DNA from 2 places in the Furfurilactobacillus curtus genome. Region 2 is predicted to be linked to the other one. Evidence: a T-box and tRNA genes for the amino acid it is inferred to sense, from the RefSeq annotation. Region 2 holds a T-box; the other holds one or more tRNA genes.
The links. The T-box of region 2 lies ahead of tyrS (tyrosine--tRNA ligase). A T-box ahead of a tRNA ligase gene usually reads a tRNA of that ligase, here a tRNA-Tyr.
Positions count from the first base shown of each region.

Region 1: it encodes a tRNA-Tyr, which carries the amino acid that the T-box ahead of tyrS (tyrosine--tRNA ligase) is inferred to sense. The anticodon was not compared.

Region 1 covers NZ_BAAHXU010000001.1:1,899,224-1,914,583, forward strand. Annotated here, with positions in the region: rRNA gene ACYQ0Y_RS08850 (16S ribosomal RNA) at 1-389, shown strand, start outside; rRNA gene ACYQ0Y_RS08855 (23S ribosomal RNA) at 605-3,523, shown strand; rRNA gene rrf (5S ribosomal RNA) at 3,587-3,703, shown strand; tRNA gene ACYQ0Y_RS08865 (tRNA-Thr) at 4,177-4,249, shown strand; gene ACYQ0Y_RS08870 (peptide MFS transporter) at 4,599-6,080, shown strand; gene ACYQ0Y_RS08875 (metallophosphoesterase) at 6,148-6,978, shown strand; tRNA gene ACYQ0Y_RS08880 (tRNA-Tyr) at 7,033-7,113, shown strand; tRNA gene ACYQ0Y_RS08885 (tRNA-Gln) at 7,119-7,190, shown strand; gene ACYQ0Y_RS08890 (replication-associated recombination protein A) at 7,436-8,704, shown strand; gene ACYQ0Y_RS08895 (alpha/beta hydrolase family protein) at 9,004-10,989, shown strand; gene ACYQ0Y_RS08900 (methylated-DNA--[protein]-cysteine S-methyltransferase) at 11,006-11,518, shown strand; gene proC (pyrroline-5-carboxylate reductase) at 11,767-12,564, shown strand; gene nagA (N-acetylglucosamine-6-phosphate deacetylase) at 12,695-13,828, shown strand; gene ACYQ0Y_RS08915 (GntR family transcriptional regulator) at 13,857-14,558, shown strand; gene ACYQ0Y_RS08920 (nicotinate phosphoribosyltransferase) at 14,771-15,360, shown strand, end outside.
Region 2 covers NZ_BAAHXU010000001.1:507,695-523,054, reverse strand. Annotated here, with positions in the region: gene ACYQ0Y_RS02690 (glycerate kinase family protein) at 1-280, shown strand, start outside; gene ACYQ0Y_RS02685 (LacI family DNA-binding transcriptional regulator) at 648-1,637, shown strand; gene speC (ornithine decarboxylase) at 1,905-4,082, shown strand; gene potE (putrescine-ornithine antiporter) at 4,149-5,459, shown strand; gene thiD (bifunctional hydroxymethylpyrimidine kinase/phosphomethylpyrimidine kinase) at 5,578-6,381, shown strand; gene ACYQ0Y_RS02665 (hypothetical protein) at 6,442-7,020, opposite strand; gene ACYQ0Y_RS02660 (MFS transporter) at 7,131-8,315, shown strand; gene ACYQ0Y_RS02655 (bifunctional hydroxymethylpyrimidine kinase/phosphomethylpyrimidine kinase) at 8,331-9,194, shown strand; gene ACYQ0Y_RS02650 (TIGR01440 family protein) at 9,196-9,768, shown strand; gene ACYQ0Y_RS02645 (ECF transporter S component) at 9,781-10,287, shown strand; gene ACYQ0Y_RS02640 (helix-turn-helix domain-containing protein) at 10,483-10,728, opposite strand; gene ACYQ0Y_RS02635 (hypothetical protein) at 10,836-11,120, opposite strand; T-box leader at 11,495-11,680, shown strand; gene tyrS (tyrosine--tRNA ligase) at 11,729-12,985, shown strand; gene tdc (tyrosine decarboxylase) at 13,265-15,124, shown strand; gene tyrP (tyrosine-tyramine antiporter) at 15,168-15,360, shown strand, end outside.

The DNA of each region.
Region 1 (15,360 bases), 1.4 Mb from region 2:
AGACTGCCGGTGACAAACCGGAGGAAGGTGGGGACGACGTCAAATCATCATGCCCCTTATGTCCTGGGCTACACACGTGCTACAATGGATGGTACAACGAGCAGCGAAGTCGCGAGGCCAAGCAAATCTCTTAAAGCCATTCTCAGTTCGGACTGTAGGCTGCAACTCGCCTACACGAAGTCGGAATCGCTAGTAATCGCGGATCAGCATGCCGCGGTGAATACGTTCCCGGGTCTTGTACACACCGCCCGTCACACCATGAGAGTTTGTAACACCCAAAGTCGGTGGGGTAACCTTTTAGGAGCCAGCCGCCTAAGGTGGGACAGATGATTAGGGTGAAGTCGTAACAAGGTAGCCGTAGGAGAACCTGCGGCTGGATCACCTCCTTTCTAAGGAAACAAATCGGAACCTTACACATTAGTGGAAACGTTGTTCAGTTTTGAGGGATTTACCCTCAAATGCATCTTAAATGATGCTAGGATTGCACATTGAAAACTGAATCTTGATTCTTTTTATTAAAAACCGAGAACACCGCGTTTTTTGAGTTTTTTAACAAGTAATTGTTATTCGCTAAACTCACAACCGCAGTTCTTTAGAACTGTTAGGTTAAGTTAACAAGGGCGCACGGTGGATGCCTTGGCACTAGGAGCCGATGAAGGACGGGACTAACACCGATATGCTTCGGGGAGCTGTAAGTAAGCTTTGATCCGGAGATTTCCGAATGGGGGAACCCAGCCAGTTTAACCGCTGGTTATCACTAGGGGAATACATACTCTAGTTGAAGGTAGACGTTGTGAACTGAAACATCTCATTAGCAACAGGAAGAGAAAGAAAAATCGATTCCCTAAGTAGCGGCGAGCGAACGGGGAAGAGCCCAAACCAGACTGCTTGCAGTTTGGGGTTGTAGGACTGAACATTTGAGTTACCAAGGACCTTGATAGTCGAAGACGTTGGGAAGCGTCGCCATAGGGTGTGAGAGCCACGTAGACGAAATCAAAGTCCCTCAGTTCAGGATCCTGAGTACGGCGGAGCACGTGAAATTCCGTCGGAATTTGCGGGGACCATCCCGTAAGGCTAAATACTCCCTAGTGACCGATAGTGAACCAGTACCGTGAGGGAAAGGTGAAAAGCACCCCGGAAGGGGAGTGAAATAGTTCCTGAAACCGTGTGCCTACAAGTAGTTAGAGCCCGTTAATGGGTGATAGCGTGCCTTTTGTAGAATGAACCGGCGAGTTACGTTAGCATGCAAGGTTAAGGTGGAAAGACCGGAGCCGTAGCGAAAGCGAGTCTGAAATGGGCGATTGAGTATGTTGAAGTAGACCCGAAACCAGGTGACCTACCCATGTGCAGGTTGAAAGTGCGGTAATACGCACCGGAGGACCGAACCCGTGTCTGTTGAAAAAGGCTGGGATGACGTGTGGGTAGCGGTGAAATTCCAAACGAACTTGGAGATAGCTGGTTCTCTCCGAAATAGCTTTAGGGCTAGCCTCGGATTAGAGCATCATGGAGGTAGAGCACTGTTTGAACTAGGGGCCCGTCATGGGTTACTGAATTCAGATAAACTCCGAATGCCATTGATGTGTTATCCGGGAGTCAGACGATGAGTGATAAGATCCACCGTCGAAAGGGGAACAGCCCAGATCACCAGTTAAGGTCCCAAAATATGTGCTAAGTGGAAAAGGATGTGGAGTTGCACAGACAACTAGGATGTTGGCTCAGAAGCAGCCACCATTTAAAGAGTGCGTAATAGCTCACTAGTCGAGTGATTCTGCGCCGAAAATGTACCGGGGCTAAGCACATTACCGAAACTGTGGGTGCCACGTAAGTGGCGCGATAGGAGAGCGTTCTATGGGCGGAGAAGTCAGACCGTGAGGACTGGTGGAGCGCATAGAAGTGAGAATGCCGGTATGAGTAGCGAAAGATCAGTGAGAATCTGATCCACCGAATGACTAAGGTTTCCTGGGGAAGGCTCGTCCACCCAGGGTTAGTCGGGACCTAAGGCGAGGCCGAGAGGCGTAGTCGATGGCTAACAGGTTGAGATTCCTGTACTAGTTAAACGTGTTTGAACAATGGAGGGACGCAGAAGGCTAAACGATCCAGACGGATGGAAATGTCTGGTCAAGCAGCAAGGTGGTTCATGAGTTAAATGCTTATGGGCTTAACACCAAGCTGTGATGAGGACCGAATTTAGTAGGGAAGTCGTTGATGTCACGCTGCCGAGAAAAGCTTCTAGTGAGCGTTTAATTACCCGTACCGCAAACCGACACAGGTAGTCGAGGAGAGTATCCTCAGGTGAGCGAGCGAACTCTCGTTAAGGAACTCGGCAAAATGACCCCGTAACTTCGGAATAAGGGGTGCTGCACTAACGTGCAGCCGCAGTGAAAAGGCCCAGGCGACTGTTTATCAAAAACACAGGTTTCTGCAAAATCGTAAGATGACGTATAGGGGCTGACGCCTGCCCAGTGCTGGAAGGTTAAAAGGATGGGTTAGCGTAAGCGAAGCTCAGAATTGAAGCCCCAGTGAACGGCGGCCGTAACTATAACGGTCCTAAGGTAGCGAAATTCCTTGTCGGGTAAGTTCCGACCCGCATGAAAGGCGTAACGATCTGGGCACTGTCTCAACGAGAGACTCGGTGAAATTATATTACCCGTGAAGATGCGGGTTACCCGCGACAGGACGGAAAGACCCCATGGAGCTTTACTGTAGCTTGATATTGGGTGTCTGTATAACTTGTACAGGATAGGTAGGAGCCGTAGAGCTCGGGACGCTAGTCTCGAAGGAGGCGTTGGTGGGATACTACCCTTGTTATACGGCCACTCTAACCCGCGCCACTTAGCGTGGCGGGAGACAGTGTCAGGTAGGCAGTTTGACTGGGGCGGTCGCCTCCTAAAAGGTAACGGAGGCGCCCAAAGGTTCCCTCAAAATGGTTGGAAATCATTTGTAGAGTGTAAAGGCACAAGGGAGCTTGACTGTGAGACAGACAGGTCGAGCAGGGACGAAAGTCGGGCTTAGTGATCCGGTGGTACCGTATGGAAGGGCCATCGCTCAACGGATAAAAGCTACCCTGGGGATAACAGGCTCATCTCCCCCAAGAGTCCACATCGACGGGGAGGTTTGGCACCTCGATGTCGGCTCATCGCATCCTGGGGCTGTAGTCGGTCCCAAGGGTTGGGCTGTTCGCCCATTAAAGCGGTACGCGAGCTGGGTTCAGAACGTCGTGAGACAGTTCGGTCCCTATCCGTCGCGGGCGCAGGAAATTTGAGAGGAGCTGTCCTTAGTACGAGAGGACCGGGATGGACATACCGCTGGTGTACCAGTTGTGCCGCCAGGCGCATCGCTGGGTAGCTATGTATGGATGAGATAAACGCTGAAAGCATCTAAGTGTGAAACTCGCCTCGAGATGAGATTTCCCATTCCTATATGGAAGTAAGACCCCTCAGAGATGATGAGGTAGATAGGCTAGAAGTGGAAGTGTGGCGACACATGGAGCGGACTAGTACTAATCGGTCGAGGACTTAACCACGAAGTGGTGGTCCGGTTAAGATAAAAAGAATCAGATTCAGTTTTGAGTGGGTAACCCTCAGAGTGTGGTGATGATGGCACGAAGGATACACCCGTTCCCATGCCGAACACGGAAGTTAAGCTTCGTCGCGCCAAGAGTAGTTGGGGGATCGCTCCCTGCGAGGGTAGGCCGTCGCCATGCATATGAATCGTCAATCTGCGGATTGACGATTTTTTTGTGACTTCATCTCAACTAATAAGATGACGATTAGTGACCAAGTTAGACGGCAAATCAAGCTAATCAAGAAGATGACGGTTGTGATGGAAACTAAACAGCTGATGATTCATGTCAAAACCCACTTCTTTTTGGAATAAACAGACTGATGCTAATCAAGACGGTCGCACTTAGAAATAGAGCCGGGTTAAATTGAAGTTAGCCTAAACTGGACGTAATGGGGATCAACTGAGTGGATCCAGGGCGTTTCTGATGAATGCCTGTGAAATTCAGGATAGCAATCGCAATCGACAATGTGCCTGCTTAATCCACCAGGCTAATCCTTTAATCCGTTAAAAGAGATTTCCAATTAGTCGCTGGATGATCCACGTTTTGATTTAGAAAGATACTTGAAGCAAACGGCCAAGTTCGCTATACTATCAGATGTGCCAATTAGTCTTGCCGGATTAGCTCAGTTGGTAGAGCATCGGTATCGTAAACCGAGGGTCAGGTGTTCGAGTCACCTATCCGGCATCGAATCTAGTCTCGTTTAACCACGTTTAGACGTGGTTTTTTTTATTAGTAAAATATGGTGATAGCCAGAATATCGGCGTTTAAAATTCTATCGATTGGAAAAAAGTAAAAATGCTGGCGGCCATTTCTGTGATGATCAAGCGACACGCGGGAATTGTTAGAACATTAGAATTGTTCGATGAAAAATGGCGAATAAATTAAAAGAAAGTTTGACTATCGCCATTTATAACAGCTATAATTATTCTATCGTTTTTTTTAAAACGGGTATTTAATTGAATATGTATTTTAACAAGAATTCCCGAAAGTTGTGGCCGTTGGCTATCATTGGGGATCAATTAGGAGGATTCTTTTGGAAACTAAAAGCACGGATACAGCATTTTTTGGCCAACCGCGTGGATTGGCCACGCTGTTCTTCACCGAAATGTGGGAACGGTTCAGTTATTATGGGATGCGTGCCATCCTGCTGTTCTATATGTATTTTGCGATCGATAAAGGTGGCCTTGGCTTCAGCCAAGCAACAGCCAGTTCGATTATGGCGATTTATGGATCACTGGTCTATTTGTCCAGTGTTCTCGGTGGCTTTTTGAGCGACCGGGTTTTCGGCCCACGGCGAACTGTCTTTATGGGCGGTGTGCTAATCATGTTTGGGCACATTGCTTTAGCCGTTCCAGCTGGTGCATCAGCTCTATTTGCTTCAATTGGCTTAATCGTGGTTGGGACTGGGTTACTAAAGCCGAATGTCTCTGAAATGGTTGGTGCATTATATAGCACGGAAGACCGTCGACGCGATGCTGGATTTAATATTTTCGTGTTTGGGATTAATATGGGGAGTCTCTTTGCCCCTTACATCGTGGGTACCCTTGGTGAAAAAGTTAACTTCCACCTTGGCTTTTCATTAGCTGCAATTGGAATGTTCTTCGGCTTACTCCAATATTGGTTGGATGGTCGTAAGTACCTTAGTAAAGATGGACTTTATGCCTCTGATCCAATCGAACGTAGCGACATTCGCCCATTGGTGATTCGTTGGGGACTTGGGATCGTTGCCTTGATTTTAGTTCTTATCCTAATGGCTCTGATGGATGCCTTTAACTTAAAGAATATTATTTTACTCATCAGTATCGTCGCAATTGCCACACCTGTGGTTTACTTTGTCGTCATGTTGTCGAGTCGTAAAGTGACCCATAATGAGCGTCGTCACGTTGTCGCATACATTCCGTTATTTATTGCCGCAATGCTCTTTTGGGCCATTGAAGAACAAGGCTCCGTCGTTCTCGCCCTATTTGCTCAACAACGGACCAACTTAACCATCGGTGGATGGACGATGCCAGCAGCCTACTTCCAGTCATTAAACCCGATGTTTATCATGATCTATACGCCATTCTTTGCCATCTTATGGACGCGGCTGGGTAAACGGCAGCCAAGCACGACAACTAAGTTTGCCTATGGTTTGATGATTGCCGGTGTTTCATACCTGTTTATGGCCTTACCTGGTTTAATCGGCGGGACTTCTGGCCGAGTATCACTGCTTTGGCTTGTTGGGAGCTGGGCGATCGTTGAAATTGCCGAATTGCTCATTTCGCCAATTGGGTTGTCTGTGACCACGCGGCTTGCGCCAAATGCTTTTCGGTCGCAAATGATGAGTATGTGGTTCCTAGCTGATGCGGCTGGGCAAGCAGTTAACGCCCAGATTGTTCAATTTTACAGTTCATCAACGGAAGTGCCATACTTCCTGGCTATTGGAGCCGTTAGTGTTGTCTTCGGAATTGTCTTGTTTATCTTCAGAAAACCAGTCTTTGGTTTGATGAAAGATGTTGAAATTGCCGCGAACTAATTAGGATATGCTAAGATGTCTTCAGATAATACTGAAGGCATTTTTTGTTTACGAGGAGGTGATCACCATGGCCAATGTGGCAATTACTAGTGACAATCATTTTGATGTTAATCGATTGGACGCTCACGAGCTGTTGAAGAAGCAGGCTCAGGTCCTTGTTGATCGCCAAGTGGATTATTACATCATCGCTGGTGATACGTTTAATGATTTTACTAAAACAACCACTTACGTTGAAGCTTTACAACATGAACTAGGTCATCGAACCGAAGTGTATTATTTGGCTGGGAATCATGACATGGCAGCTGGGGTCACCTATGAAGAGTTAGAAACACGGATAAATGCGCATTATTTACACAATCAATTTGTGGACATTCCTAACACGGATTGGCGAATTATTGGCAACAACGGTTGGTACGATTACACATTTGCGGATCAATTATTCAATGAACGTAGTGAAGACGATTTTGCTCAGTGGAAACGAGCTTATTGGTTCGACGGGACGATTCAGCAACCGATGAGTGATCCGGAACGTGAACAAGTGGTGCTTGATCAAACGGCCAAACAGTTATTAGCAGCTAATGTTGCGCACAAACGAATTTTTTATGTCACCCATTTTGTGCCACGGCGTGAGTATATTCACGTGACTAGCGACAATCGTTTCTGGAATATGGCCAATGCGATGATGGGAAGTCAGCGTTTAGGCGAGGTATTGAGCAAAGGTGGGGCGGATTTTGCGCAGTTTGGTCACTTACACATCAAACCAACCCCCAAATTATTAGACGGCGTCACTTATTTTAACCAAGCAGTTGGCTACAACACTCATCGCATCATGGAATGGGACCATGCAGACTTTATGAGCGAATGGCTCACACGGTTGCGAATCTTGTCATTAACGTGAATAACAGTCTTGAATTTATCAAAAAGATTCGGTAGAATAAACGGGTTGTTAATTGGCGGAATAGCGAAGTGGCTAAACGCAGCGGTCTGTAAAACCGCCCCGAAAGGTTCGTTGGTTCGAATCCAACTTCCGCCATTCATTGGGATATAGCCAAGTGGTAAGGCAACGGACTTTGACTCCGTCATGCGCTGGTTCGAATCCAGCTATCCCAGTTTGAAATGAAGATCTGATTTCCGGTAATGATTGCGGAAGTCGGGTCTTTTTTGGTCGGGTTCAGTTTCGATGATTGAAATATATAGTGATTCATGAGCGGACGTTGTCAGCGCGCAGGTTGAGCCGAGTATAAAAAATGTTATACTAGCTTTACGAACGTACGTTTGATTAGGAGGTGGATCACGTGCCAGAACAGACCTCTTTATTTGAGGATAATGAAGAAAACCAGCCCTTAGCAAGTCGAATGCGACCACGGACCTTAAGTGAATTCGTCGGCCAGACTCAATTGTTAGGGCCGGGGAAGGTATTACGGCAACTGATTGATGAGGACACGTTATCTTCTTTTATTTTTTGGGGACCGCCGGGAGTGGGGAAAACGACGCTAGCCCGGATCATTGCCAGAAGGACACAGGCGCGGTTTATTAACTTTAGTGCCGTCACTAGTGGCATCAAAGAAATCCGTGATGTGATGACTGAGGCGGAGGCAAATCGACAAGTTGGCGAACGAACCGTTGTTTTTGTAGATGAAATTCATCGCTTTAATAAAGCACAACAGGACGCTTTTCTCCCCTTTGTTGAAAAGGGAAGTATTACGTTGATCGGGGCCACCACAGAGAATCCATCGTTTGAGATTAATGCTGCGCTATTATCACGGACCAAAGTTTTTGTCCTTCAACCACTAAAGCAAGACGACTTGATTCAATTATTACATCAAGCGCTTCACGACAAGCGCGGTTTTGGTGATCAACAAATTAACATCGATGAAACGACTTTGGCCGCTATTGCCGATTTCGCTAATGGTGATGCTCGCGTGGCCCTGAATACATTAGAAATGGCAGTTTTAAACGGACAACGGGTCGGTGAAGTGACGACGATTGATCAAAATGACGTCGCCCAACTTGTCTCAAAAAAATCACTTTTATATGACAAGCATGGTGAAGAACACTACAACATTATTTCAGCGTTGCATAAATCGATGCGTAACTCAGATGTGGATGCAGCGCTGTATTGGTTATCTCGAATGCTAGAGGGTGGAGAAGACCCGTTGTACGTGGCACGACGTCTCATTCGTTTTGCCAGCGAAGATATTGGGTTGGCGGATTCGCGGGCGCTTGAATTGGCCGTGGCCGCGTATCAGGCTAGTCATTTGATTGGCATGCCAGAGTGCAGTGTCAATTTGGCGCACGCAGTCACCTATTTGGCGCTAGCGCCAAAATCAAATGCGATTTACACGGCTTACGATGCGGCTAAAGCAGATGCACTGCACACGTTAGCAGAGCCAGTGCCATTACAGATTCGTAATGCACCAACCAAACTGATGTCTGATCTGCATTATGGGGAAGGCTATCAGTATGCCCATGATACTGAGGACAAACTAACAACAATGCAAACGATGCCAGACAACTTAATCGGTCGCACGTATTATCAGCCAACTCATCAAGGGTCTGAAGCCCGTTTTGCCAAGCGATTGGCTGAGATTAAACAATGGCAGCAAGACCACCGAAAATTGTAGTTGGCAAGCAATGACGCTTGGATCTGGAGGATATTGGTTATGACGTGGAAACCATCTGTACTATGACTCGTCCGATTTTTTGTCAAGCTACACGGGGCTGATCCTTGTGCCTAGCCAACTGCCATCAATTGGTAAAACTCACCAATCGCAGCCAGCCCGCTAGTGCTCAGGATCAAACTGGCCGGCTTCCTTCTGAGTTTTTTAATGATGTAGTAGGCGGCGCGTTGAAAAAGCCCTATAATAACGGCAACTAAGTTCGTTTGCGATTGATCAATCTAATGGATGACGAGGTTCATGCTATGGCAAAACCAGTGGCAGTGACAGATCTTTTTGAGCTAGTGGCAATGGGGCAGCCGGTGGCCAATGACACCGGTGTTTTTTACCTCACAACAAAAATGCGGCAACGGGAAAATGATTATGTGACAATGATTAATCGATTCGGTTTTAGAACGCAGACGACAACCATGTGGGGCACTGGCAACGGTTCAGATAACCAACTTCAACTGGCCGACACGGTACTGTTGTTTACAAGTGAAGATGAACACCAAAAACGCCAAGTCTTTACACAATCACTAGCTGGCGGTTCCCCAGTTCAGCGGACATTTGAGTCTTTTGGTGTGGCAGCGTTTGTTTTTGATACTACGCGTCAGGTGATTTACTATCAGACCGCGTTAAAACGAAATGGAATTGTACCCGCTAAGGCCGATCCACGGTTTCCAAAACCGATCAGCTATACCAAGACCGTTTATAAAGATAATGATCTCGGGTATTTTGCTGAAGATGAGCGGTACGTCATCAAACGGCAAGTTGTCGGGCAAATCACTGCCAGTGAAATTTGGACAAGTGAAGATCGGTTCACATTAGGACCATTGTCTCACGATGGCCGCCAGCTGACCGTGGCCATTGCAGGTCGTCCGGAGGTGGATTGGGATTTTAGTCAAGTGACTAGAATCCTGGACGTTGAAACAGGCGAACAGCGGACGGTTAAGTCCCCAAGTTCCTTTGGTACACTGGCGCCAGTCGCTTTTAATCCAAGTGATACCGTCTTACTGCTGACTGGATCTACTAATGAAATTCCTAATATTTCCGCGCAACATTTATATGCATATGCGATCGACCAGCAGCAGTTGACTGAGTTAACGCCCAACCCAGACGTGGTGGTCGGTGATTTGGTGATGAACACAGATGCTCAACAAAATTTACATGGTCGAGCAGCAATGTTTATTGATGATCAACAATATGTGTATCAACAATTGATTACCGGACAGTTGCAACTAGTTTTAGGGCAGTTGGGTGATGATCCGGATAATCGAGTGGTGGTGGCCGGCGGACCACGGCACGTCACTGATTTTACGACAGGAATCAAACAACATCGGCTGTATTTTATGCAATCACAGTGGACACAAGTGGCAAAATTGGTTGCCTTAGATTTGGACACTCAGACAGAAACGACCTTAATTAATCCTAATGCGGCCTACGAAGAAAAGCATGACTTGGTCAAACCACAGGTCGTTAATTTCACCACCGCCGACGGCTTTCATGTGCGCGGTTGGTACTTGCCTCCGGTGGATGCACCAGCGATGGCAAAATATCCGGCTATTTTATACATTCATGGCGGGCCGGGGGCTAATTACGGTGAGACCTTCTTTCACGAATTGCAGGTTTATGCGAGTTATGGTTATGGTGTAATTGCCATCAATCCACGCGGATCAACTTCTTATGGTGAGGCCTTCCAACGCGGCGTGATTGGTCACTACGGTCAAGGTGATTATGAAGATTTAATGGCAGCCGTAGATCGTGTTTTAGCTAGTGACGTCAAAATTGATCGGGAACACCTGTATGTCACCGGTGGTTCTTACGGTGGGTTTATGACGAACTGGATTGAGGGGCACACCGACCGATTTAAAGCAGCGGTCACGCAACGCTCAATCGCCAATTGGATTAGCATGTTTGGCACCAGTGACATCGGTTATTATTTCTTGCCGTGGGAGTTAACCGGGCAACGGCAAATGGCTGTGACAGATTTAAAACCATTGTGGGATGCCTCGCCATTGAAATATGTGGATCGTGTTCACACGCCAACCTTAATTTTGCATAGTGAGCAAGATTTTCGTTGTCCCATTGGGCAAGGGGAAGAGTGGTTTACTTCGCTAAAGCTGAACGGGATTGAGGCGAAAATGGTTCGTTTCCCTGGTGAAAACCATGATTTATCCCGAATCGGTAAACCTAGCTTGCGAGTTGCTCGAATTCAAGCAATTCGAGACTGGTTTGACACGCACCAATGATAAGGAGGAGTTGCAGATGCGACAACTGTATCAGGCCGTCTTAAGGGTTGGAACTGACCAGTTTCAATTATTAGCCTCAGAACAAGGATTGGTTTTTGTGGGTTCACCAAACGCTTCTATAGCCGAGGCAAAACGCTATTTGTCAGACTATTTGGCCGTGCTAAACGCGCAGTCAAACGAGCTAATCATGGCGCCATATCTGGAACAACTCACTGATTATTTTGCCGGTAAACGCAAAGATTTTGATTTAGCTGTTGACTTTGAAGGTGCGGGGACCGGTTTACAACAAGCGGTGTGGGCTGCACTCCGCTTAATTCCATATGGAATGACTTGTGATTATACAACTATCGCACAAAATATCGGGCGACCTGATGCGATTCGAGCGGTGGCAACCGCGATTGCTAAAAACCCTGTACTCATTGTCACACCTTGTCATCGCGTGTTACGAAAAGATGGCGGCTTAGGTGGTTATCGTGGCGGACTCGCAATGAAAAAAACGTTACTGGCGTTGGAAAAACAAGCTCATTAATGATCGACATTGGCCGAATTATGGCGTTAGTTGGTCACCGCCAATTAGTCAAACCCATTTGAGACCGATGTTCAGTTGCAATTCAGCGCCACGAGTTGTTTGACGCTGATTTATTACTTCGAGTTGCATTAATGGTCTATATCAGTTACATTCTTATTAAATAAGGGTATGACCGGGTTTTAATTTGGAGTGGTAAACGAGCATAATAGTTTGATAAAAGTCACAAAATATTGAAAGGATGTTTTCTCATGCAGCTTGGTTTTATTGGCGTTGGTGGGATGGCACAGGCCATTATTAGCGGTTTAATCAAAACAGACACCGTGGTAGCCAGTGATATTTTAGTTCACAGCCCCCATCCGGCGCACTATCAAGAGTTTGCAGAAGCAACCGGTATTCAACAAGCAGATAGTAACGCAGCGGTTGTTGCCGCTAGCGATTTTGTTGTCTTAGCAGTTGTTCCTGGGGCAGCACAAGCCGTATTAAAGGAAATTCGTGATGAATTAAATGACCACCAAAAGGTTTTGATTTCCATTGTCGCTGGCTTGAGTTTGCAAGCGATGGAAGAAGTGGCTGGTTACGATTTAGCTGTTTTGCGCACATTGCCCAATGTGAACGTGGCGATTGGTGCTGGTATGACTGCAATAGCAGCTAACAACAACCTCACGGGGGCTAAATTGGCCGACGCCAAAGGTCTGTTTGACGCTATTGGCAGTACGTCGGCATTGCCAGAAGCAGATTTTAGTACTTTTTCGGCTTTGGCAGGTAGTTCGCCAGCGTTTGTTGATTTCTTCATTGACACGTTGGCGCGAGCTGGTGTTAAACATGGTTTAACCAAGGTGGAAGCAACGCGAATTGCAGCCGCTGTCACAGAGGGCTCAGCAAAAATGGTTTTGGCTAGTGATAAGACACCGTTTGATCTGATTGATCAAGTTTCCTCGCCGGGCGGATCGACGGTTGCCGGTTTATTGGCCATGGAGGAAGCAGGTTTGATGACGGCAGTGGTCAAGGGAATCGACGTGACAATTAAACGCGATCAAGAAGCTTAACATTGTCAAAATGGTCTAGACCATCTATACTAGAAAGCGGATCCAATGTTGGGACTAGACCCATAGTGAACCACATCGTTGCAGAAGCTTTGTGGTTGCCTATGTGGCACAATGATGAGGAGGAAGATCAATGAGTACGGTTTTGAAGCACGCGATTATTTATACGGGTGAAGAAAAGATTGACGACGGTTACATTCGCTTTAGTAAGTCCATCGAGGCGATTGGGCCAATGAGTGACTACGTGGCTGAACCAGAAGATGAAGTTGAATTTGTCTCTGGCAAAGTGATCGTGCCAGGATTTATCGATGTTCATGTCCATGGTGGTTATAGCTTTGATTCAATGGATGGTAACGCTGACCAAATTAACGAAATGGTCAATGATATGATTCATGAAGGTGTTACGACACTATTCCCGACAACTATGACACAATCTACGGAACATTTAGATCACGCGATGAAAGGGATCGCCGCTGCTGCTGAAGAGAACCCAGTCATCCAAGGGGTGCATTTGGAAGGGCCATTTATCTCGGCCACCTTCAAAGGCGCACAACCGGAGCAGTACATCACTGATCCGAACATCGAGTTATTGGATAATTGGAATAAACTGTCTGGTAATCGTGTTCGTCTCATTACTTATGCACCAGAAGATCCCGGTTCGCGTGATTTTGAAGCTTATTGCCTCAGCCACAACATTGTTCCCTCGGTTGGTCACAGTAATGCAACTCGTGAACAGATGCTAGCTTCTAAGGCAACCCATGTCACTCACTTATACAATGCACAGCGTGAATTCAAGCACCGTGAACCTGGCGTTACCGGTCATGCCATGTTGGAAGACAATATGTATTGCGAACTCATTTGTGATGGCTTCCACATTGTTCCGGACATGATTAAACTCGCTTACGAACAGAAGGGACCAGAACGAATTGATTTGGTTACTGATTCCATGCGGGCTAAAGGCATGCCTGAAGGAATTAGTGAACTTGGCGGTCAAAAAGTAATTGTTAAAGATAAACAGGCGCGGTTAGAGACGGGCAATCTGGCTGGCTCAGTATTACGTTACGACGACGCTTTCCGCAACATTCAATACTTTACCGGTTGTGGGATCGAAGAAGCTGTCCAAATGTCGTCGGTTAACCAGGCTGAAGAATTCGGTTTAACGACTAAGGGTGCCTTGATTCCAGGTAAAGATGCAGACTTTAACGTGATGGATCGGACACAGACATTGGAACGGACCTATAGTTATGGGCGTCGATTTGACGATTAAATATCAAAAAAAGTAAGGGATGGATAAGATGGCCTCACCAATATACATTCAAATTCATAATCGCTTGCGTAAAGCAGTTGAAGATGGGCAATGGCAAGTGGGCGACAAAATTCCCTCTGAACGGGAGTTAGCCATCCAATTTGGCGTTAGCCGGATGACCCTTCGACAAGCTGTGCAGACGTTGGTTGAAGAAGGATTATTAGAGCGTCGTGTCGGCGCCGGCACCTACGTCGCTAATCGCAAGGTGCAAGAACGGATGTCTGGTGTGACCAGCTTCACTGAGTTGATGGAGCAGGCTGGTAAGGTACCATCTTCACGAACCGTCTCTTATCACATTACCGCGCCATCATTGTCTGAAAGTGAAAAATTACAGTTGGCGCCAACCGAACAAATTCTGCGCATGGAACGGATTCGATTTGGCAATGATGAACCGATTTGTTTTGAAGTCGCGACGGTACCAGAACGATTGATTAAGCGATTTTCTAAGGAAGACGTGACCAATTCATTGTATCGCGTCTTGGAAGACGAGGCCGGCTTAAAAGTTGGGCATGCCCAGCAGACCGTGTCAGCGATGACCGCTAGTGAACGAGTGGCTGAATACTTAAATGTCAAACGTAGTGCGCCACTTCTGCGACTTCGCCAGGTTTCATTTTTAAACGATGGTACGCCATTTGAATATGTACGGACCCAATATGTTGGTAGTCGGTTTGAATTTTATCTAGAGCGATAGTTTATTTATATTTTTGTTTTAAAAGTAGTGATTTGTGCGGAAACTTTCGTGCAGATCACTTTTTTACTGACGCCTTTTACTTTGGCTGGGTGGTTTAAATCCGATTTGAGCCCAGTTTTCGCGGATGTCATTGCACAAATCACCGCATTAGTGGGGGATATGGTAGAATGTGAGGGTTAAATAAAATTCAATCGGGAAGGATCGTAATTCCAATGGCAACGCGTTACCCTGATGATAGTTTGACGCTTCACACAGACGCTTATGAAGTCAATATGGTACAGACCTACTTTGAAGAAGGCGTGGCTGACCGTCATGCTGTTTTTGAATTATATTTCCGCGATTTACCTTTTCATAATGGTTATGCCGTGTTCGCAGGTTTAGAACGGTTAATCGATTACATCAAGCAGCTTCGCTTTAGCGAAACGGATTTAGCTTATTTAGCGAGTTTAAATCAATACTCGCCAGCGTTCTTAGCTTATTTACACGACTTTAAATTTACCGGTACGATTCGAGCGGCTCGCGAAGGCGACCTAGTCTTCAATAACGAACCGCTTGTTCAAGTTGAGGGCACGTTAGTCGATTGTCAATTAGTTGAAACAGCGTTGCTCAACATTGTTAATTATCAGACATTGATTGCGACGAAAGCGGCTCGCATTCGATCTGCTGCTGGTAACGATGGCATTTTGGAATTTGGTACCCGACGTGCGCAAGAATTAGATGCCGCTATTTGGGGCACACGGGCAGCGTATATCGGTGGCTTTGATGCCACAAGTAATATGCGTGCTGGTAAAATTTTTGGCAT
Region 2 (15,360 bases):
TGTCTTTACTGGAGAAGGTGGCATTGATTTTCAAACGCAATATGGTAAAACCCCGATGGGAACGGCCCAGGCGGTCAAAGAAATCGATTCAAATATTACTGTGGTGGCGTTAGCTGGAAACGTTGGTGAAGGAATCGATCAACTATATGATCTTGGTATTGACGCTGTCTTTGGTATTTTACCCGGTGTTGAAGCGTTACCGGTTGCGATTGAACAAGTAAGAGAGAACTTGGCGAGAACTGCTGAGAATGTGATGCGGCTGTGGGGGAGAAAAAGATAAATGAGGATTTTATAGTGTAATCAATGTGAAATTTTCGATTTCGGTGAGTTTATGTTTAAGTAAAAAGATTAGTAATGGTTTGCTTCATAAATGGTCTGAATTTAGATTGTGTTCTAAATGTGGCGACAAAGGTGGTTGTTTAAATAATTTGAAAATAAGCCATTTTAAGCATAACTTTGAAGTATTATTTGATAATGATTGGTAAATCTATTAGGTTTCAATATGTAATATAACAGCTCAGGGCAGTATTGTTTTTTGAAAGCGTGAACAAAGCGTACAATCCTTTCTCAAACTAGTTGTTAATTCGGTTTTCAAGCTGTATGATGTGAACGTCAAGTAAAAAAATAGTAAAAGTTGGAATGGACTAATGGCAAAAAAAATAACAATTACAGATATTGCCACGGCAGCTAACATTTCACCAACAACCGTTTCACAGATTCTTAACGGCAAAGGTGAACGTTTTAGTGCTGCGACAAGACAGAAAGTTTTTGCATTACAGAAAGAGTTGGGATATTACAATACCGGCAATGATAAGTCATTTGAATCAAAAGTGACTGTTGGAATGATTGTGCCAAGTATTGATAACCCATATTATCGGGAGTTAATTCATGGTGTTCAGTCGGAATTAGCTAAACGCTATGCTGAACTTTCCGTTGAGTTTTCCAATGAGTCAGAAAAAATTGCCTATCACATTCATGAATTAACTGAGCGCCCCGTTGATGCGATTATCGTGGTAGGGGACAATGTCGATTTGGCATTCGTTCAAACGCTTTTGGCAAACACAGGCCTGGCGAATGTTGTTATGGATCGCCAGCAAGATAATGAATCGCCAGTTGCTGTGAATGAATTGGATGCAGGTAGCAAAGCGGCTGAGTATCTTTTAGATAATGGGCATCGGCAAATTGCTTTGCTAATGAAGGCTGGCAATTCTGAAAGCAAACTTCATCGCATCACAGGATTTTCAAATGGATTAAAGGAATATCATCTGGACCTAGATCCACGCTTGTTTATTGAGCAACCTGACGATTCAAAAGTTGATGGATTTAATGCAGCAAAACAGGTTATTGATAGTGGCGTCACAGCCGTCTTCGCTTTCTCAGATGAATTAGCGATTGGTCTAAATCGTGGGTTGCTCGCTCATGGGAAGCGGGTACCAGAGGATATTTCAATTTTAGGTTTTGATGATATTGAGATTACTCGCTATGTACAGCCCGAGCTCTCGACGGTTCATCAACCGATTCAAGAAATGGGAGCTCATTTAGTTGATAGGTTATTTACGAAGGACTCGTCGGGAAAGCTGACAAAGAAACTTTTTGAAGTTGTCTTGAAGAAGCGTGGGAGCATCAAACATATTTAAGTAGAAACATTTGAGCATAATTCTTTTTTAAAGCCACGGGTAAAGTTCAAGTAAAAGGCATTTTTTGAGAATATTTAGCGTTTTATAATAATGGTGTAACTCCTTGGTTATCAACGAGTTACACCATTATTTTTCTTGTAAAAAAAAGGTAAAGGAAAGCGGTTTCATTTTTTGCTTGTAAATAAAAATACAAGGTGGTAAAAATGAGTTGTAGCAATTTTTACTAGTAGTTTACTAGCAAACTTATTTCTTTCTAGGAGGTACGACATGAACGAATTAAAGATTGCGTCCACCGAAGAGGCTTCACAGCTTTTTGAAACTGAAAGAGAAGTCGTTTCAGCAAAAAATACCGATTTCGTGGATGTAGCTGCTGTTGTTGTCATGGATACTGACAATGACATAGTCCGGGCAGCGAATGAGACAAAGTTTGGGGTTCCAGTCTTTGTTATCACCGCGGATAGCTCAAAAATTGATGGTTCAATGATGGCTGAGATTTACCATATTATTGATCTTAATAATCAGTATGATCACCGTCTTTATAACCGTGAAATTGAAGCTGCTGCCGCGAAATATGAAGATGGTGTATTACCTCCATTCTTCAAGGCGTTGAAAGCCTATGTTGAACGTGGAAATATTCAATTTGATTGTCCTGGACATCAAGGTGGGCAGTACTTCCGTAAGCATCCAGCAGGACGGCAGTTTTATGATTTCTTTGGGGAAAATGTCTTCCGCGCTGATATCTGTAATGCCGATGTTGATTTAGGTGATTTGTTAATTCATGAGGGCCCAGCAATGGATGCTGAAAAGCATGCTGCACAGGTCTTTAATGCCGACAAGACTTATTTTGTTATGAATGGTACTACTACCTCAAACAATATCGCAATTACTGCGGCAATTGCCCCCGGAGACCTTGTTTTATTCGATCGGAATAACCATAAATCAGTCTACAATGCTGCGTTGGTTAAAGATGGTGGTCGCCCCGTTTATCTTGAAACGTCTCGTGACCCTTATGGATTCATCGGTGGGATTTATGCTCGCGATTTCGATGAGGATTATATTCGTAAGCAAGCCGCAAAAGTGGATCCTGAAAAGGCTAAACAAAAGCGCCCATTCCGTTTAGCAATTATTCAATTGGGAACATATGATGGAACAATTTACAATGCTAAGCAGGTTGTTGAAAGAATTGGTCATCTGTGTGATTACATCTTATTCGATTCCGCGTGGGTTGGTTACGAGCAATTTATTCCAATGATGAGAGATTCTTCTCCATTATTACTTGATCTGAAACCAGATGACCCTGGTATTTTGGTTACTCAATCGACTCATAAGCAACAGGCTGGCTTTTCACAAGCCTCGCAAATTCACAAAAAAGATGCACATATTAAAGGTCAAAAGCGTTACATCGATCATAAACGATTTAATAATGCGTACATGCAATATGCTTCAACGTCACCATTCTATCCACTGTTTGCCACATTGGATGTCAATGCTCGAATGCAAGAGGGCGAAGCAGGTAAAAAACTTTGGCATGATGCTCTAGTAACTTCAGTTGATGCTCGTAAGAACTTAATGAAGAATGCAACAATGATTCGTCCGTTTGTTCCTCCAGTAGTAAACGGTAAAAACTGGGAAGATGCTGATACAGAAGAAATTGTCAACAACATTGATTATTGGCGATTTGAAAAGGGGGCCAAGTGGCATGCATTTGATGGTTATGAAAACAACCAATACTTTGTTGATCCAAATAAGTTCCTGTTAACTACTCCAGGTATTAATGTCCAAACTGGAGAATACGAAGACTTTGGTGTTCCAGCGACTATTTTAGCTAACTACTTACGGGAACATGGGATTATTCCTGAAAAGAATGATTTAAATTCCATTCTCTTCTTAATGACACCTGCGGAAACACCCGCAAAGATGAACAACCTGGTTTCACAGATTGTTAAGTTTGAAGCCGAAATTAAAGCCGATGCACCGTTGGAACAAGTGCTGCCAAACTTGTATGCCCAGCATAAAGAACGCTATGCGGGTTACACAATTCGTCAACTTTGCCAAGAATTGCATGACTTTTATAAAGGTAATAATGCTAAAGAATATCAAAAAGAAATGTTCTTAGCAGATTACTTCCCTGAACAAGCGATGACGCCATATGATGCAAACGTTGAATTGCTACACAATAATGCCAAACTTGTTCCGCTTAAGGATATTGAGGGCGAAATTGCACTTGAAGGTGCACTTCCATATCCACCTGGTGTTTTCTGTGTTGTCCCTGGGGAAAAATGGAGTAAAGTTGCCCAGACCTACTTCTTGATTTTGGAAGAAGGAATTAATAGATTCCCTGGATTTGCTCCAGAAATTCAAGGTGTTTACTTCGAAAATGAAAATGGACATGTCAATGCTTACGGTTACGTTTACGATGCAGAAGCCGCAAAAGAAGAGGACTAGTCGCATTTGACGTGGTGAACAACTGTCCACCACGTTTTTTCTTTAAATTAGGATAGGGGTAAAAACATGGCACAAGAAAAGAAAAAGATGAGCGTGATTCAACTTACAATCATCACGGCCATTAATATGATGGGATCAGGAATCATAATGTTACCGACTAACTTAGCACAAGTTGGTACAATGTCGATTCTATCTTGGGTAGTTACAGCTGGTGGAGCTATGTGTTTGGCATATGCTTTCTCACGAGCGGGTATGTATACTAGAAATTCAGGTGGGATGGGAGGATATGCCGAGTACTCTTATGGTAAGGCAGGATCCTTCATGGCAAATTATACCTATGGTGTGTCGTTAGTTATTGCTAACGCAGCCATTGCCATTTCGGCGGTTGGCTATTTCGTTGTATTATTCCATTTGCATTTCACGCCTGTTGAAGTGGCCTTGGCAACAATCTTCACCCTTTGGCTGGCAACGGTAATGAATTTTGGTGGCGCAAGAATTACTGGGCAAATCAGTACGTTCACGGTTTGGGGCGTCATTATTCCTGTTGTTGTCATTTCATTAGCTGGATGGTTCTTCTTTAGTGGTCACATGTATGCGACTTCATGGAATCCACACAATCTTGGATTCTTTGATGGAATTAGCAAATCAATTTCCATTACTTTATGGGCCTTTTTAGGGTTGGAATCCGCTTCCGCCAATATGGATTCGGTTGAAAATCCAAAGAAGAATGTCCCAATCGCTGTCCTCGGAGGCACAATCGGTGCGGCGATAATGTACATTGTTTCGACAAACGTTATGCAAGGAATTGTACCGAATTCAACTTTGGCTCATTCGAATGCACCATTTGGTGTTGCCTTCAGTCAGATGTTTACCCCGGCTATCGGGAACGTCGTTATGGGACTAATGATTCTGTCTTGTTTTGGATCATTACTTGGTTGGCAGTTCACGATTGCTGAAGTATTCCGCAGTTCTGCACATGAAGGTTACTTTCCGAAAGTATTTGGGAAGACTATTGCAAATGGCACACCTGTAGCCGGAATGGTTATTATTACTATTCTTCAGTCATTGTTAGCTTTGATGACAATTAGCCCTTCTTTGTCAAAGCAATTTACAGTTTTAGTTAATTTGGCGGTGGTGACTAATGTTATTCCATACTTGTTATCAATGGGAGCGCTTAAAACAATGCAATTGGACGCCAAAGTTACGGCGTCTGCCCGGCGCACAACAAACATCGTTGCTACAGTTGCATCGATCTACAGTTTGTATGCATTGTACGCGGTCGGCGCTACAGAACTTGCATATGGTGCACTTGTAACGTTTGCAGGATGGACGTTGTACGGATTTGTCTCAAATAAATATGATCTAAAAAAAGCTTAGTTTGAAATTAACAGCATGTAGAATGGGTCGTTGGAAGGAGCATACTTCCGGCTCATTCTCTTTGCGTTTTACAATGCTATGTTAAAAAGCGGCAGTCTTTGTAGACGAAGGTGAGAATATGGACAGTAGTTTTCCCACAGCACTGACAATTTCCGCGCTGTATTCGACAGGAAATCGATACGCACAAGTGGACCTAAACACGTTTAACGTCCTTAAAGTGTATGGAATATCTGTTTTGACAGCAATTTTAGGTAATGATTTTTCTATCAACCAACATGAATTGGCTATTAGTTCGACGCCTGTCAATCGCCAGTTTGGTACAATATTGAATGAGTTTGATGTACCGAGTTGTAAAATTGGCTATTTACCGAATATTGAACTAATCACGGCGGTCGTTCAAGCTTGTCGTAATCAGAGTTTAGGAGTGGTTGTGTTGGATCCGGTATTGTTTTCTGATTCGGGAAAACCACTTTTATCGGAGGCTGCTTTTTCGACGTATATCAAAGCGTTACTTCCACTGGCTGATGTGATAACCGTAGACGTAACTGAGGCCGAAAGTTTAGTTAATTTTACAATTTTAAATGATGACGATGTGATTCATGCGGCTAATGAGCTTCGTGGAATTGGGGTTCAAAATGTATTTATCCATGGAGACCTTCCGGGAGTAAAAGGCGAGCCGGCTAGGGATTATGTTTTGCTCGCAAACGGGGACGACTTTTGGCTGACAGATGAAGGGAAAGCTCAAAAATATACTCGGTCTTTGAGTCAATTTGATGCCTTATCTGCTTGTATCACAGCAAAATTGGCTCAACAGGTTAAAGTAGAGATGGCTATAAGAAGTGCGAAAGAGTTTTCCTCAAAATTGCTGGTGAATCCTATTCATCCAGCCGAAAACGTTTCTTCGTTAAACTTCTGGAACTAGAAAGTGCCGCACATTGATTGTGCGGCACTTTCTCTAAAATTTACAAGCTCGCTAACTGTTCTATGGGGCATAGCTTAATTGATTTAAGATTTGGAATTCCTCGAAACGAACTAGACCGATAGCATATAAGTTAAAACCTAGCATATATCTTTCCTTAACCTCTCTGTCTAATTGATCTTGATCACGAATCAACAGCCCATTTTCTAGGCGGATAGCCATAGGAGAAATTGGAATAAGAACTTGACGATTTTGCTTAATCATGGCGAAGTAAAAGCCTTCATCAAAATGATGCGTTACCGTGAAGTGGCCTAGAAGGTATGGCCAAAAGATAACGTAATCCTCATGTTTATCAACGGCAAATAGTTGAGTTCCGCCTAATGATATGATGAGTTTTACTCCGGCCAATATTTGTTCGAAGGAGAAGGGATAATCTAACGATGTTGCTAAAAAGTTGGTAATTAATTCGTTAAAGCTATTTTCATTTGCTGAAGCTAAGTCTTCTGCTGAAGGAAATTGATTAAACGGAATAATTTCTTTAAGTGAGTTTGCCGTCAAACCGGTTGGTATTCCGGAAATTGTGATTATTTGATTTTGATCCAATCGTTGTGACTGGACGCGTAGTGATTGCCAAAGATTCATGATTAAGAAAGCCCTTTCATTAATTTAGTATCTTTATTGTAAAACAATGAACGCGAAAAAGTGGCTTTTTTTACTAGTTTTTTACTTTATTTCAAAGGGGATGGAATTATATGGGCCGCACATTGAGCATCAATCGAATTGTAATAATGGCGTTTCTTGTTAATACAATCTATTGTATGGTGTGGCCTTTAAGTACTGTGTACTTGACCGGTGAATTTAAGCTTAAGCTGTCAGTTGTTGGCATAGTGTTGCTGGTTTATTCGTGTTTGAATGCGTTGGGGTCTGCAATTGCTGGCCGATTATTTGATCGTAAAAATCCATTCATTGTTTTGATGCTTGGTCTGCTGGGCCTGACTGGATCCGTATTTATTGGGTTAATGTGGCGTGGCGCGATTGGTTATATCGTATTTTTAATGCCATTTGGTTTTACAACTGGGTGGGTATTGACGGTACAATATGCTTTAGTAAGTTACATGGACCATGATAAGAATTCAAAACGTGATTTCAATCTTCTGTATTTAGGAGTGAACGTTGGTCTAGTTGTCGGAGCCGGTGCTCTTGGCGCCCTTTATCATGGACATGGTCTGGTCTTATTGATGAGTGTCATTTTGATGTTTGTAGTGACGCTAATTCTAGTAGCATCATTATTTTTACCCGTAAGATTTGAGAATGTGGAACATGAGGCAATAGTGACTGCACCAGTTGAGGACCTCCATCGGGAGCACAATAGTCACATTGTAATTAGGATGATGATCAGTTTGTTTGCAATTTGGTTGAGCTACTCCCAATGGATGTCAAACTTTTCTGTATATTTTCTAACAATCGGGCTAACAACAAGTTTTTACAGCCAATTGTGGATTGTAAATGGTATTGGCATTATTCTAGTGCAGACTCTGTTACTAAAATTTCCAAAAGTATTCAAAAAAACGCTAAGCCAAGCTGAATTTGGAGTAACCTTTCTTTGTTTATCTTTCTTGGTATTGCTACTAGGTAAATCAGAGTCACTAATTATTATATCAATGACTCTGTTAACAATTGGGGAGGCGCTTTTTGTTCCAGCTGCCCCCGTTGTCGTTGATGAATACACAGCATTGGTAAATAAAGGCCGTAATCAGGGATTAGTAAATGTTTTTTCTTCACTTGGTAAAGCAAGTGGCCCGGCCATTGGTGGCATGATCATTGAGCGAAGTGGTTACAAGAACTTATTTGTTTTTGCCGAAGTGATATTAGTATCCGCATTTGTTCTTATAGAAATTCGAACAAAGCGGCACTCACAAAATGGTTTCATAAAATAATATTGAGGTGGGGAAATGCCACAATCGTTACCAGCCACAACACTCATCATTCAGGACTTTTCCTTATTGGGTAATATTTCTACAGCCGCTGCGCTACCCGTTGCTGCTGCCTTCGGATTAACGACAGCCATATTGCCGGTTACGCTACTTTCGACTCAGACCGAAGGCTTTGATAAACCTAAAAAATTAGATCTGACAAATTGGTTGAATGACGTTGTTAATCATTGGTCTCAAGAGGAATTAATGAGTTTTGAGACGATCCAAATTGGTTACTTAGGTTCCGAGGCTGCGATTGAGTTTGCCAGCAAGATACTTGATTTGGCTCAAGGAACACGGATCGTTGTTGATCCAGTGTTTGCTGATCAAGGCGAACAATATCCTGGGTTAGATAAAGGGTATGCGAAGCTGTTAGATCCTATATTGAAGAAAGCCGATGTAATCACTCCTAATGTCACTGAATTGGGGGAACTAGTTGACCGGAAACTTTCTTTTCAAAGTAGTTTTGAGGAATTAGCGCGAATTGTTCAGATGCTGGAAACTCGTTTTCAACACGACGTTAAAGTGGTTGTAACTGGTATTGAATTTGATGACCAGATTGGTGTCTTTTTCACGGATCCAGTATCAAGTGATGGGTACCGCTTTATCGGTCACCACAAAATAGCTGGTCATTTTTACGGAGCAGGCGATTTTTTTGCTGCTACATTAAGTGGCGAACTAAGTCGATCTATTGAATTTACTGAAGCGGTCCAACAGGCGGTTGATATCACATTGATGGCGATTAATGAGACAAGTCAACTTCCTCGCGAATGGCGAAAATTTGGATTAAAGTTCACAACAGCGTTGGACGAAATTATTCGGCGATCAGCCGGGAGGCAATAAAATGGATTTGGAACAGGTTCGACAAGATTTGAGGGCAACATTGAACGAGTATTTTGAAAATGTCACATTGCGACCAGAGAGTATCTTCGTTGTTGGTTGTAGTACGAGTGAAATTCGTGGTGAATGGAAAGGAACTAATTCTAGCTTAGAAATTGGCCAAGTGATTGTCCAAACCTTGCAAGAATTTCTTATTCCGCGTCATTTGCATTTGGCAATTCAAGGCTGTGAACACATTAACCGCGCTTTGTTATTGGAACGTGAGGTTGCCGACCAAAATAATCTAGAAATTGTGTCAGTTGTTCCCGCAATTCATGCTGGTGGTGGTACACAAGTGGCCGGGTATCAACAATTTGAGGATCCGGTTGAAGTGGAACATATTACCGCGGCTGGCGGCATTGACATCGGTGGTACCGATATTGGGATGCATGTGAAGTTTGTCCAAATTCCGGTTCGATTACAACATCGCGATGTTGGGGAGGCCCGCGTTGTTGCGCTACGTTCCCGACCAAAGTTGATTGGTGGTCAACGTGCTCAATATGAATTTACGGATAAGAATTTAGAAGATATTCGTTAGTGAGGAATCGTGATGGGAAATCAATCGCCTAATCGAGGGCAACTACAAAAATTAATGCTCACAGCGATGTTAGTTGCAGTTACGGTAGTGATTAGTCGACTTTTCATCATTCCCGTACCGATGACACACGGGAATATCAATCTTTGTGATGCCGGAATCTTCATCGCTGCTTTAGCACTTGGACCCAAAGTAGGGGGGACCGTTGGTGCGCTTAGTGGTTTTTTACTTGATTTACTTTCAGGTTATGCACAGTACATGTTCTTCTCGCTAATCATTCATGGGCTGGAAGGATTCTTAGTTGGCTATCTTTCGCAACGCTTGTCTGGAACGATGGCTCGGTGGCTAGCCTTAGGAATTGGCGGTGTTGTTATGGTGGCAGGTTATTTCTTAGCGGATTCCTTGTTATATGGGCCTGCAGTGGGTCTCGTCGGCCTAGCAACTAATCCGATTCAAGCCGTCGTTGGCGGTGTTGTGGCTTGGCTTGTCACTCCAAGGGTTCAGCCGTATTTGGCTAAATAGAGGGATCTATTGAGCTATATTTTAAACTTTAAGTCGGCGTACTTTGTTAAGAGGTATTTAAAACAACCGCTATTTTGGCATTTAATAAATGTCAGAATAGCGGTTGTTTTTTTGAAATAAAAACTTTTTCGTTGAATTTCGATGATTGATTGGGCGAACGAATTCAGACAAGTTGAATTGATTCGTTAATTGTTTTCATCTATCAATTGCATTTGTAGATGTGCTTGCAGCATTTTTTCTTGCCTCTGGTTCCGTCTCGCCTGTGACTATTTCTATGCCATGTCTGGTTACAACCAGCTGCTTGCCGAATTTTCGAATGGTACCGATTGGAAACCGCTCCGGGTTTTTTCTGAACACTTGGCGTACGTAATCGTCGGATTTTTGCCATCGTCTGGCAGCTTCACTAGAGGACATAATGTCGCGATCGTTAAGGTTAATCATGTTTTACTCCTAATTAGTTTGTTTATTAATTTGATCAAGTGTGAGTTACGGTTTGAAAGAGGGGCAAAGGGGAAGACATAAAAAAATAGCTAGGCTAGTCAAGTTGACTAACTCATGTTGAAAGCATTGATTAATTCCCCAGCTAATTTCCAAATTCCGACACAGATACTAACTAATCCAGCGAAAATAATTGCGGCTGCCAAAAGAGGCATGGCTGAATAGTGAAAAGTGATCAGTGGCCTAATCAATGGAGATAAGAACACGAGGCTAAGGATTAATTGCCAGTGGACATGGCGATAGTTCGAATGGGGAAATTGACCTTCTGACTTATGCTGGCCATTTATATCAGAGTTTATTTTAGCTAAGTTTCGATTTGAATTATTCGATTTCATGTTAATTTCTCCCAAAGTATGAAAAAAGAGGCCTTACAATTCGATTTTCATATTATTCTCTCTGTTAATTTAACAGAACTAGTTTTTAAAATTAATGTTAATTTCGTTCGATAATCTAATTTGATTTTAATGTTTATCGGTTTTCCAATTCAAAGATTAAATAAAATCACATTAATCAAGCTTGCTGTTCTTTTACACGCGCTAATTGAAAGTTGCTCCTTGTCTAAAAGCGATTCATACCAACATGTATATGAGTACATGGAAAAGTTCGTAAAACAATTCATACTTCTAATTTAAATATAATCTGTAAATACGTTGACTAAATCAGTTTTAATGCCGTATTGTAGGCTTCGAAAGAGATTTAATATAAAATGTTTTTAGTTGATCAAAGTAGATTTGCCATCATTTTTTAAGAGAGCCGCGGTTGGTGGAAAGCGGTAAAGTGATGTGAATCGAATTACATTCAACGCTGTCAGAGAACACGCTTTAGCCGCGTTATCAGTTAATCAAGTGACACATTATGTGTAATTCGGGTGGTACCGCGGTTAATCGTCCCTAAGAAATTCTTAGGGACGATTTTTTTGTGCGGAAAGAAAGGAAGGTCGACAATGAATATTATTGACGAATTAACATGGCGGGACGCAATTAATCAGCAGACGGATGCTGAAGGTTTACGTGAGCTCGTTGATCAGCATAAAATCGCTTTGTACTGCGGTGTTGATCCAACTGGCGACAGTATGCACATTGGACATTTGATTCCCTTTATGATGATGAAGCGCTTTGAATTAGCTGGCCATCATCCATATATTTTGATTGGTGGAGGTACCGGTAGTATCGGTGATCCCAGTGGTCGTAACTCAGAACGGCAGTTACAAACGATGGAACAGGTTAACCATAATGTTGAGGCGTTGAGTTCTCAGATGAAGCGTTTGTTTGGCGGCGATGCCAATGTCACGATGGTTAACAACTATAGCTGGTTATCTAAGCTTTCTCTCTTAGACTTCTTACGAGATTACGGTAAAGTGGTTAATGTTAACACCATGTTAGCAAAAGATATTGTTGCAAGCCGACTCGAGGTAGGGATTTCATTTACAGAATTTACTTACCAAATTTTGCAGTCGATTGACTTTTTAACACTTCATCGGGACTATGGTATTCAGTTACAAATTGGTGGCGCAGATCAATGGGGGAATATCACAGCTGGTATTGATATGATTCACAAGGTTATGGACGCTAATGAACCAGTATACGGGTTGACGATCCCGTTGATGTTGAAAGCCGATGGAACTAAATTTGGTAAAACAGCTGGTGGGGCGATTTGGCTGGATAGTAAAAAGACGTCACCTTACGAATTTTACCAATTTTGGTTAAATCAAGACGATCGTGATGTCATTAAGTATCTGAAGTTCTTTACCTTTTTAGCTAAAGATGAAATTGATAATCTTGATAAGCAAGTTAAGCTGCATCCTGAGCTACGGCAAGCACAGCGTCGGCTGGCAGAGGAGGTCACTCGATTCGTTCATGGTCAAGAGGCACTAGATCAAGCAGAAAAGATTTCAGATATTCTTTTTACAGGTAATGTTAAAGATCTTAGCGTTGCAGAAGTTCAGGAAGCCTTTGAAAAGGTGCCACATGTTGAAGTTAGCGGGACAAATCAAAATATTGTTGATTTGCTTGCGTCGACTGCTGTTGAACCGTCAAAACGTCAGGCACGCGAGGATGTAGCGGCGGGAGCTATAACAATTAATGGGGATCGCTTAACCAATATTAACGAAGTTATTAATCCGCAAGAGAATTTTTCGGGGAAGTTCATGATTATTCGTCGAGGAAAACGGAATTACTTCTTAGCCAAAGTCATAAATTAGAACAGAATTAGAAAATCGAACATGAGTTCGTATACAAAAGCCGCTAATTATTTTTGAATTAAATTAGCGGCTTTTTCTTATGATCTTAATCAATCCGCTATACCCGATAACGGGTGAGATTGCTCACCTGAGGAAACAAAAACATTGTTAAATCAAGGCTCATACATTTTTAATTTGTGAAAGCGTGTTCATAATACCCTTTACAGGGACGTTTTCGAGGGAATATATTACTTGCGAAGGAACACGCGTGCTTCAAATAAATTGAAAGAAGCTTTGAAAATGAATGATCTTAAACCCTTTTCAAAAGATTTGGATCTTGATGCTTTGTTTATTGGAGATAAGGCGGAAAATGGTCAACTCTATAAAGATTTATTGAACGAACTAGTTGATGAGCATCTCGGGTGGCGTGAAAATTACTTGCCACAGGATAAAGCAATGATTACGCCTGAACAACAATCTAGTGACAACTTTGGCGCGACAGTTAACCATATGAAAGACGTTTTAAATGAGTTGTCGCAACGAATTCGGACAGAGTCAGTACCATGGCATTCTGCTGGACGTTATTGGGGACATATGAATTCAGAAACATTAATGCCAGCCATTTTAGCGTATAACTACGCCATGCTCTGGAATGGTAATAATGTGGCGTATGAGTCCTCACCAGCGACTTCACAAATGGAAGAGGAAGTTGGTCACGAATTTGCCACGTTAATGGGTTATCAACAAGGTTGGGGCCACATTGTAGCGGATGGATCTTTGGCAAATTTGGAAGGCCTTTGGTATGCACGAAATATTAAGTCACTGCCATTAGCCATGAAAGAGGTCACACCGGAGTTAGTGGCTGGAAAATCAGATTGGGAATTACTGAATTTACCTACTGAAACAATTATGGATTTACTAGAAAAAGCAGGCGATAAGCTGGATGCCATAAAAAACAAATCGGCTAGAAGTGGCGAACATTTGCATGAGTTAGGTAAATGGTTGGTGCCTCAAACGAAACATTATTCTTGGCTAAAGGCTGCTGACATTATTGGGATTGGCTTGGATCAAGTCGTCCCTGTCCCTGTTGACGATCATTATCGGATGAATGTTGCGGCGTTAAAGCAAATTATTACTAAATTGGCGGCAGAGAAAACGCCAATTTTAGGGGTGGTAGGTGTTGCCGGATCCACTGAAGAAGGTGCCGTCGACAATATTGACCAAATTGTTAAGCTGCGAGAAGAGTTAATGGAAAAAGGGCTTTATTTTTATCTACATGTTGATGCCGCATATGGCGGTTATGCTCGCGCAATTTTCCTAGATGAAAACAATCATTTCATTCCCTTTGATCAACTACAACAAAAGCATCAAGAATACGGTGTTTTCACTGAAAAGAAGTCATTCATCAAAAAAGAGGTTTATGACGCCTATAAAGCATTTGATGAAGCCGAATCGATTACTATTGATCCTCACAAAATGGGATATGTTCCTTATGCCGCTGGTGGGATTGCCATCAAAGATATCAGAATGCGAGATACGATTTCTTATTTTGCTACTTATGTATTTGAAAAGGGTGCAGATATTCCGGCATTACTTGGTGCCTATATTCTAGAAGGCTCTAAAGCTGGGGCAACTGCAGCTGCGGTGTGGGCTGCCCATCACGTGCTCCCACTGAACGTTTCTGGATATGGCAAGCTGATTGGTGCGTCGATGGAAGGAGCACGACGTTATTATGACTTTTTAGGTCAACTCGAATTTAAGGTTGGGCAACATACAATTCAGGTACATCCATTGACAGATCCTGATTTTAACATGGTGGATTACGTCATTACAGAAAAGGGCAACACCAATTTAGACGAGATTAATCAGTTGAATCACGATTTGTACGATCAGGCTTCTTATGTCAAGGGAAGTCTCTATGGAAAAGAATACATTGTTTCCCATACTGACTTTTCCCAAGCTGACTATGGTGATAGTCCACTACATTTTGTTCAAAGCCTCGGTATCTCAGAAGCAGAATGGCAGAGGGTACAAAAAGTAACAATTATTCGAGCTTCCGTCATGACACCTTATATGAATCGTGCCGAAAACTTTGCCTATTTCGCACCAAAAATTAAAGCAGCAATTCAGCAAGACCTGGCAGCCATTTTTGAAAAATAGACGCTAGTCGTTTCAAAAACTTTTAAAAGGGGATTTTTTAAAAATGGAAAAACAGGCGTCTAAAATTGGGCTCACAACATTCATTGGGATGACTATGGCGTTGTGTGCAACGGTACGAAGCATCCCGTCAGTGGCAGCGACTGGATGGACACAGATCACATACATGATTTTCGCAGTCGTATTCTTCGCCTTACCGGTTGCATTAATTTCAGGGGAACTTGGAACGATGATGCAAG